Rhodopseudomonas palustris: one gene and its partner. The main gene of each other region encodes a partner of the protein of the gene in region 2 in a complex. Links are inferred from orthologs where the notes say so. Each region holds a gene or a part of one and is shown on either strand. Other genes may lie near its edges. The genes, in order: carA and carB.

Region 1 (3,193 bases), 3.1 Mb from region 2 along the record:
CTGATGAACGACAACAAGAAGGTTGCCGCCGCGATGCGCAAGGCGCACGAGATCGTCGACGAGTGCAAAGACGCCGCCAGCGCCGGCTTGCTCGAGAACTTCATCGACGAAACCGAGAAGCGCACTTGGTTCCTGTTCGAAGCCACCCGCCAGGAAGGCGCCAACGAGGCGTAGGCGACGCGGGCTGTACAAGAGGCTCTCATTGAAGAGTTTATGAGAGAGACTCCCCCAAGCACAGCGACCTCCCTCTCCCCGCCCTTAGCGGGGAGAGGGGTGGGGTAAGGGGCGAAGCAGGCACTGCGCTGCGGCTTCGACCGAGCCCTTAGACTGTCGACTCCCTGGAGACGCTCCCTCACCCGGATTGCTGCGCAATCCGACCTCTCCCCGCGCGAGGGGAGAGGTGAAGACGCGCACCTGGGATGAGAGCACTGCGAAGCTACTTCAGCCATAGCTTCCGCAGTGGTCCATCGGCCCCGTACACCGGATCAGTCTTTGGCAGGGCTACCTGCGGAATGGTCTGTAACGCGCGCCGATAATTGGCGGGCGTGGGCCGCGTCACCTGCATCTTCGGCCCCTGCGGATAGGCGCCGACCACCGAGAAATCGTGGCTGGCGAACAGGCATTTGTGGCCGGTGCCTGCGGGCAGCACGGCGATGTCGCCGGGTGTCAATTCGATCGCTTCGCCTTGTTCGCCGCCGAACAGCACCATTGCCCGGCCGCGTGCGACGCCGAGCGCCTCATGCACGGTGGCATGATAATGGTGGTAATCGAAAATGCCGTTGCGCCAGCGGTCTCCCCAGCCATTTTGCTCGAACAGCTCCTCGATCGCCTGCTCCGGCTCACGGCCCGAAACATCGATAGCGCGCTTGTACAGCAGCAGCGGCAGCGGTGTGTTCGGGATCAGCCCGTCGTCGTCGAACACCAACTCAAGCGGTTTGATCTGGTCGCGGGCAAGCGACATGGCGTCTCCGGCGCGTGCAGGGAAGGATCATCGGCTCGCTGAGATAACGTGACGCCGCGCCGGGCGTTCCCGTGTTCGTCACTCGCCTAATACACGTCATTCCGGGGCGCGCCGATAGGCGCGAACCCGGAATCCAGACGTGACTGTGCCCAAATCAGATTCCGGGTTTGCGAGCTACGCTCGCGCCCCGGAATGACAAGTTGAGAAGATGATATGAGTAAGGCCGCCGCGACTACGCGGCGGCTTTCTTCGCGCGCATCAGATCGGTGAAGCGGCGGAACAGATAGTGCGAGTCCTGCGGACCGGGCGATGCCTCGGGGTGGTACTGCACCGAGAACACCGGCTTGTCGGCCAGCGCGATGCCGCAGTTGCTGTCATCGAACAGCGAGATGTGGGTCTGCTGCACATTGGCCGGCAGCGTCGATTTGTCGACCGCGAAGCCGTGGTTCATTGAGGTGATCTCGACCTTGCCGGTGGTGAGATCCTTGACCGGATGATTGGCGCCGTGGTGACCCTGATGCATCTTCACGGTCTTGCCGCCGAGCGCGAGGCCGAGCATCTGGTGTCCGAGGCAGATGCCGAAGGTCGGCACGCCAGTCTCGATCACCTTCCGAATCACCGGCACCGCGTATTTGCCGGTCGCGGCCGGATCGCCCGGGCCGTTCGACAGGAACACACCGTCCGGCTTCATCGCCAGGATGTCTTCGGCCGAAGTGGTGGCGGGCACGACGGTGACCTTGCAGCCTTCGCCGGCCAGCAGCCGCAGGATGTTGCGCTTGATGCCGTAGTCAATCGCGACGACGTTGAACTCGGGCTTGTCCTGCCGTCCGAAGCTCTCGCCCCACGCCCAAGGCGTCTCGTCCCAGGTGAAGCGCTGGGCCGAGGTGACCATCGGCACCAGGTCCATGCCTTCCAGGCCGGGCCACTCGCGGGCCTCTTCCTTCAGCGCGTGCAGGTCGAACTCGCCGGTGGGCGAATGCGCGATCACCGCATTGGGCATGCCCTTGCTGCGGATCAGCGCAGTCAGAGCACGGGTGTCGATGCCCGACAGGCCGATGATGCCGCGAGCCTTCAGCCAGGCGTCGAGATGGCGCGACGAGCGATAGTTCGACGGGGCGGTGATGGCGCTGCGCAGGATCACGCCCCGTGCGCCCGGCGTCGCCGCCATGTTCACCGTCTCGATATCCTCGTCGTTGGTGCCGACGTTGCCGATATGCGGGAAGGTGAAGGTGATGAGCTGCCCGGCGTAGGACGGATCGGTGAGGATCTCCTCGTAGCCGGTCATGGCAGTGTTGAAGCAGACCTCGCCAACGGCGTGGCCCTCTGCGCCGAGGCCGAAGCCTTCGAACACGGTGCCATCGGCAAGCACGAGCAGCGCGGTCGGCTTGTGGTCCGGCCAAGCGGGATGGGATGCTGAATTGGTCATGAGCGCACTACATAGTCGCGGGCGTTGCCGACGTCAAAGCGCCGAACCCCTCCAACTGTTCGCTTTTGGACGAGATTTGACAGGGAATTTGGCTGTCCTAGGCTCCCTGGCGGGCGCAGGGGCAGAATCGTGCGTGGGGAGAGCTTGAATGGACACATCATTGCCGGTGGTGCTGGTGCCCGGTTTGGCGGGCTCGCCGCGGATCTACGCCCCGATCTTCCCGGCGCTATGGGCGTGCGGCTCGCCGGTGACCGTCGCCAACCATATCTGCGACGACAGCATGGCGGCGATCGCCCGGCGGATTCTTGCCGAAGCCCCGTCACGGTTCGCGCTCGCCGGGCATTCGATGGGGGGCTACATCGCGTTCGAGATCATGCGTCAGGCGCCCGACCGGGTCGCCAAGCTGGCGCTGATCAACACCCAGGCCCGGCCCGATAGCCCGGAGGCCACCGAACGCCGCACCCGGCAAATCGGAGAAGCGGAGGCCGGCCGGCTGCATGCGGTGCTGGACGAGCTGTACCCCGGCTTCGTGCATCCGTCGCGCCGCGATGACGCCGCGCTGCGGACCGTCGTTCATGAGATGGGCGATGACGTCGGCGCTGCCGGCTTTGTCCGCCAGCAGCGGGCGATCATTGCCCGCACAGACTCGCGCCACACCGTGGGGACGATCGGTTGCCCGACCCTGGTGATTTCCGGCGACACCGACACCACCATTCCGAACAGCCTTTCGCGGGAAATGGCCGACGGCATCACCGGGGCGAAGCTGGTGATCATTCCCGATTGTGGCCACCTGCCGCAGATCGAGC
Region 2 (4,218 bases):
GAAAGTGCGGCGTAACCGCTCGCAGTCATCGGTATCTTTTCGACCATCGTCTCTTCATCCTTCAAGAATACGTTGCGGATCGCCGAACCCTGCTCGCCCGCAACGTCGTCGGCTGTTTACGGCGGCGCCGCGCCTGTGCGGCGTCCGAAGTCGGTTCAAAACGGCACCAGAGCTTTCCGGCAAACGCCGGAGAGAACAATTCCAATGCGGGCGGGTTCCCCGGCCTGACGGCCTGTCAGTCGATAGCCGGCCGCTCAGGCCGGGCGACGATCAGCTTTCGGAAAAGTAGCTCTGCAGAGTCCGGACCTCAAGGTCCCCATCCAAATAGGCCCGGATGCCCTTTGCGGCGGCCACCGCTCCCGAAAGAGTGGTGTAATAGGGAACTTTATGCAAGAGGGCAGCGCGCCGCAGCGACCGGCTGTCGGCCAGCGCCTGTGGTCCCTCGGTGGTGTTGAACACCAGTTGCACTTCGCCGTTCATGATGGCGTCGACGATATGCGGACGGCCTTCCAGCACCTTGTTGACCTTCTCTGCCGGCACGCCGTGGTCCGACAGATAGCGCTGGGTGCCGGAGGTCGCGATCACCTTGAAGCCCACCGAATGCAGCAGCTTCACGGCGTCCACGATCCGCGCCTTGTCGCTTTCGCGGACCGACACGAACACGGTGCCCTTGCGCGGCACGCGGGTGCCGCCGCCGAGCTGGCTCTTGGCGAAGGCGATCTCGAACGAGCGGTCGATGCCCATCACTTCGCCGGTGGAGCGCATCTCCGGGCCGAGCACGGTGTCGACGCCCGGGAAGCGGGCGAACGGGAATACCGATTCCTTGACGCCGACGTGATCGAGGTTGCGCTTCTTCAGGCCGAGATCGGCGATCTTCTCGCCGGCCATGATTCGGGCCGCGAGCTTGGCGACCGGCATGCCGATCACCTTGGCGACGAACGGCACGGTACGTGACGCGCGCGGATTGACTTCGAGCACGTAGATCTCGCCGTCCTTGATGGCGTACTGCACGTTCATCAGGCCGACGACGTCGAGGCCGAGCGCCAGTTCGCGGGTCTGGCGTTCCAGCTCGGCGATGGTCTCCGCGCTGAGCGAATGCGGCGGCAGCGAGCAGGCCGAGTCGCCCGAATGAATGCCGGCCTCTTCGATGTGCTCCATGATGCCGACGATGAAGGTGTCCTTGCCGTCCGACAGGCAGTCGACGTCCACTTCCGTCGCGTCCGACAGATAGCGGTCGAACAGCAGCGGATTGGTACCGAGCACGGTGTTGATCTGCCCGGTTTTGTCGTTCGGATAGCGCGCTTTGACGTCGCCCGGCACCAGCTCGGGCAGGGTGCCGAGCAGATAATCGCTGAGCTGATTGTCCTCGCGGATGATCTGCATCGCGCGGCCGCCGAGCACGTAAGACGGACGCACCACCAGCGGCAGGCCCAGCTCGGCCGCGACCAGACGGGCCTGCTCGACCGAATAGGCGATGCCGTTCTTCGGCTGCTTCAGCCGCAGTTTGTCGAGGATGCGCTTGAAGCGGTCGCGGTCCTCGGCGAGGTCGATCGCGTCCGGCGAGGTGCCGAGGATCGGCACATCGGCGGCTTCCAGCGCGCGCGCCAGCTTCAGCGGCGTCTGGCCGCCGAACTGCACGATCACGCCGCGCAGCGTGCCGTTGGAGCGTTCGGTGTCGATGATCTCGAGCACGTCTTCGCCCGTCAGCGGCTCGAAATACAGCCGGTCCGCGGTGTCGTAGTCGGTCGACACCGTTTCCGGGTTGCAGTTGACCATGATCGATTCGTAGCCCGCGTCATGCAGCGCGAAGCAGGCGTGGCAGCAGCAGTAGTCAAACTCGATGCCTTGGCCGATCCGGTTCGGGCCGCCGCCGAGGATGATCACCTTCTGCTTGTCCGACGGCTGGCTTTCGTCCGACGCAGGGCCGGCGAACGGCGACTCGTAGGTCGAGTACATGTAGGCGGTCGGCGAGGCGAACTCCGCCGCGCAAGTGTCGATCCGCTTGAACACCGGACGCACGCCGAGCGCGCGGCGCTTGGCCTTGACCTCGGCTTCGGTGGTGTCGGCGAGCACGGCAAGGCGGGCGTCGGAGAAGCCCATCGCCTTCAGGGTGCGCATGCCGAACGCATGATCCGGCAAGCCTGCCTCGCGGACCCGGGCTTCCATGTCGATGATGCCGCGGAGCTGCGCCAGGAACCAGGGATCGATCTTGCAGGAGTTGAAGATCTCCTCATTCGACCAGCCGAGCCGCATCGCCTGGGCGACCTGCAGCAGCCGGCTCGGGGTCGGGGTGCCGAGCGCCGCACGAATCGCATTCTTGTCGTCGCCGCGGCCGAGACCGTCGATCTCGATCTCGTCGAGACCGGTGAGGCCGCTCTCGAGCCCGCGCAGCGCTTTCTGCAGGCTTTCCTGGAAGGTACGGCCGATCGCCATCACTTCGCCGACCGATTTCATCGCGGTGGTCAGCGTCGGCGAAGCGCCGGGGAATTTCTCGAAGGCGAACCGCGGAATCTTGGTGACGACGTAATCGATCGTCGGCTCGAACGACGCCGGTGTCGCGCCGCCGGTGATGTCGTTGGCGATCTCGTCGAGCGAATAGCCGACCGCCAGCTTGGCGGCGACCTTGGCGATCGGGAAGCCGGTGGCCTTCGACGCCAGCGCCGACGAGCGCGACACGCGCGGGTTCATTTCGATCACGACCAGCCGGCCGTCGTCCGGATTGACCGCGAACTGCACGTTGGAGCCGCCGGTCTCCACTCCGATCTCGCGCAGCACCGCCAGCGAGGCGTCGCGCATGATCTGGTATTCCTTGTCGGTAAGCGTCAGCGCCGGCGCCACCGTGATCGAATCGCCGGTGTGCACGCCCATCGGATCGAGGTTCTCGATCGAGCAGACGATGATGCAGTTGTCGTGCTTATCGCGCACGACCTCCATCTCGTATTCCTTCCAGCCGAGGATCGACTCTTCGATCAGCACCTCGTTGGTCGGGGAGGCGTCGATGCCGCGCTCGACGATCTCGATGAACTCGGCCTTGGTGTAGGCGATGCCGCCGCCGGTGCCGCCCATCGTGAACGATGGCCGGATCAGCGCAGGGAAGCCGATCTCGTCCAGCGCGCGCAGCGCGTCCGGCAGGCTCTTGACCTGGCGCGAGTTCGGGGTCTCCAGCCCGATCTTGGTCATCGCCTCGCGGAACCGCTCGCGGTCCTCGGCCTTGTCGATCGCGTCGGCGGTGGCGCCGATCATCTCGACATCGAACTTCTCCAGCGTGCCGAGCTTGCGCAAGGAAAGTGCGCAGTTCAGCGCGGTCTGGCCGCCCATCGTCGGCAGCAGCGCGAAGCCGCCGGGGATGACGTAGCGCTCCTTCTCGATGATCTTGGCGACGATCTCCGGGGTGATCGGCTCGATATAGGTGGCGTCCGCCAGCTCCGGATCGGTCATGATCGTCGCCGGATTGGAATTGACCAGGACGACCCGATAGCCCTCCTGCTTCAGCGCCTTGACCGCCTGCGTGCCGGAATAGTCGAATTCGCAGGCCTGGCCGATCACGATAGGACCGGCCCCGATGATGAGGATGGTGGAGATGTCGGTTCGTTTGGGCATCAAATCTCGCTGACGCGGGCGGAAATCGCGGGCACAAAAAAAGGGCGCGCAGCCGCGCGTCCCTCAGGTCTTCAAGCGCCGGGCCGTCCCAGGCGCGCGGGAGGTGTCTTAGACCAGTTTCCCGGGCGGCGAAAGGCCTTCCAGTCGCCCGTCAACCGGCAATTTCGGCAAGATCTGGAGGCCCAGCCTGGACTTGAACCAGGAAAAAGAGCGTTGCACCGCCCCCGCGTTAATCTTCCGCCACCGGGCCGAGCGCATCTTGGCACTTCACGAAGGGGTGATCCAGCCCCGAGAGCGGCTATCCTTAATGCAATGCGGCCTTCGGCCTCCGGTCATTTAGGATTGGGATCCGGCCGAGCGGCCTCGGGCGGTTGCAGGCGGCCGGCCCGGTGCAAAATTACCGAATTGTCTCGCGCCCGTGATGCTGCGGCCTCTCTCCAATGCGAGGTCGCAGTCACGAACTCGTGTCCGCGCCTCCGTAACAGCTAGGCGCGAGCCTCGTATCTTGAGCGCAACGGTCAGGCTAACGGCCTCAACCTCAACCTCGCGAGGACAGCTCATGCGCGCTTCATTTGGTCGTCTTGCTCTCTGCGCCGCGGCCGCCGGGCTGCTCGCATG

The links.
Region 1: the proteins of carB (region 2) and carA are in contact, whole or in part, in a solved structure (PDB 1KEE), measured with the Escherichia coli proteins. The link is inferred for Rhodopseudomonas palustris from one-to-one orthologs.

What each region holds. Positions count from the first base shown.
Region 1 is NZ_CP058907.1:1,382,846-1,386,038, forward strand. The notes cover bases 291-3,169. They hold carA (glutamine-hydrolyzing carbamoyl-phosphate synthase small subunit), read right to left. Parts: upstream 2,388-3,169; coding sequence 1,194-2,387; downstream 291-1,193. Other genes in these bases: HZF03_RS06455 (hypothetical protein), read right to left, coding at 437-961; HZF03_RS06465 (alpha/beta fold hydrolase), read left to right, coding at 2,536-3,169. Also shown: HZF03_RS06450 (Dps family protein), read left to right, coding at 1-174; more of HZF03_RS06465, read left to right, coding at 3,170-3,193. UniProt on the Escherichia coli protein: Small subunit of the glutamine-dependent carbamoyl phosphate synthetase (CPSase).
Region 2 is NZ_CP058907.1:4,525,954-4,530,171, reverse strand. What follows is about bases 71-3,974. They hold carB (carbamoyl-phosphate synthase large subunit), read right to left. Parts: upstream 3,601-3,974; coding sequence 271-3,600; downstream 71-270. Also shown: transcription elongation factor GreA, read right to left, coding at 1-47; peptide-methionine (S)-S-oxide reductase MsrA, read left to right, coding at 4,160-4,218. UniProt on the Escherichia coli protein: Large subunit of the glutamine-dependent carbamoyl phosphate synthetase (CPSase).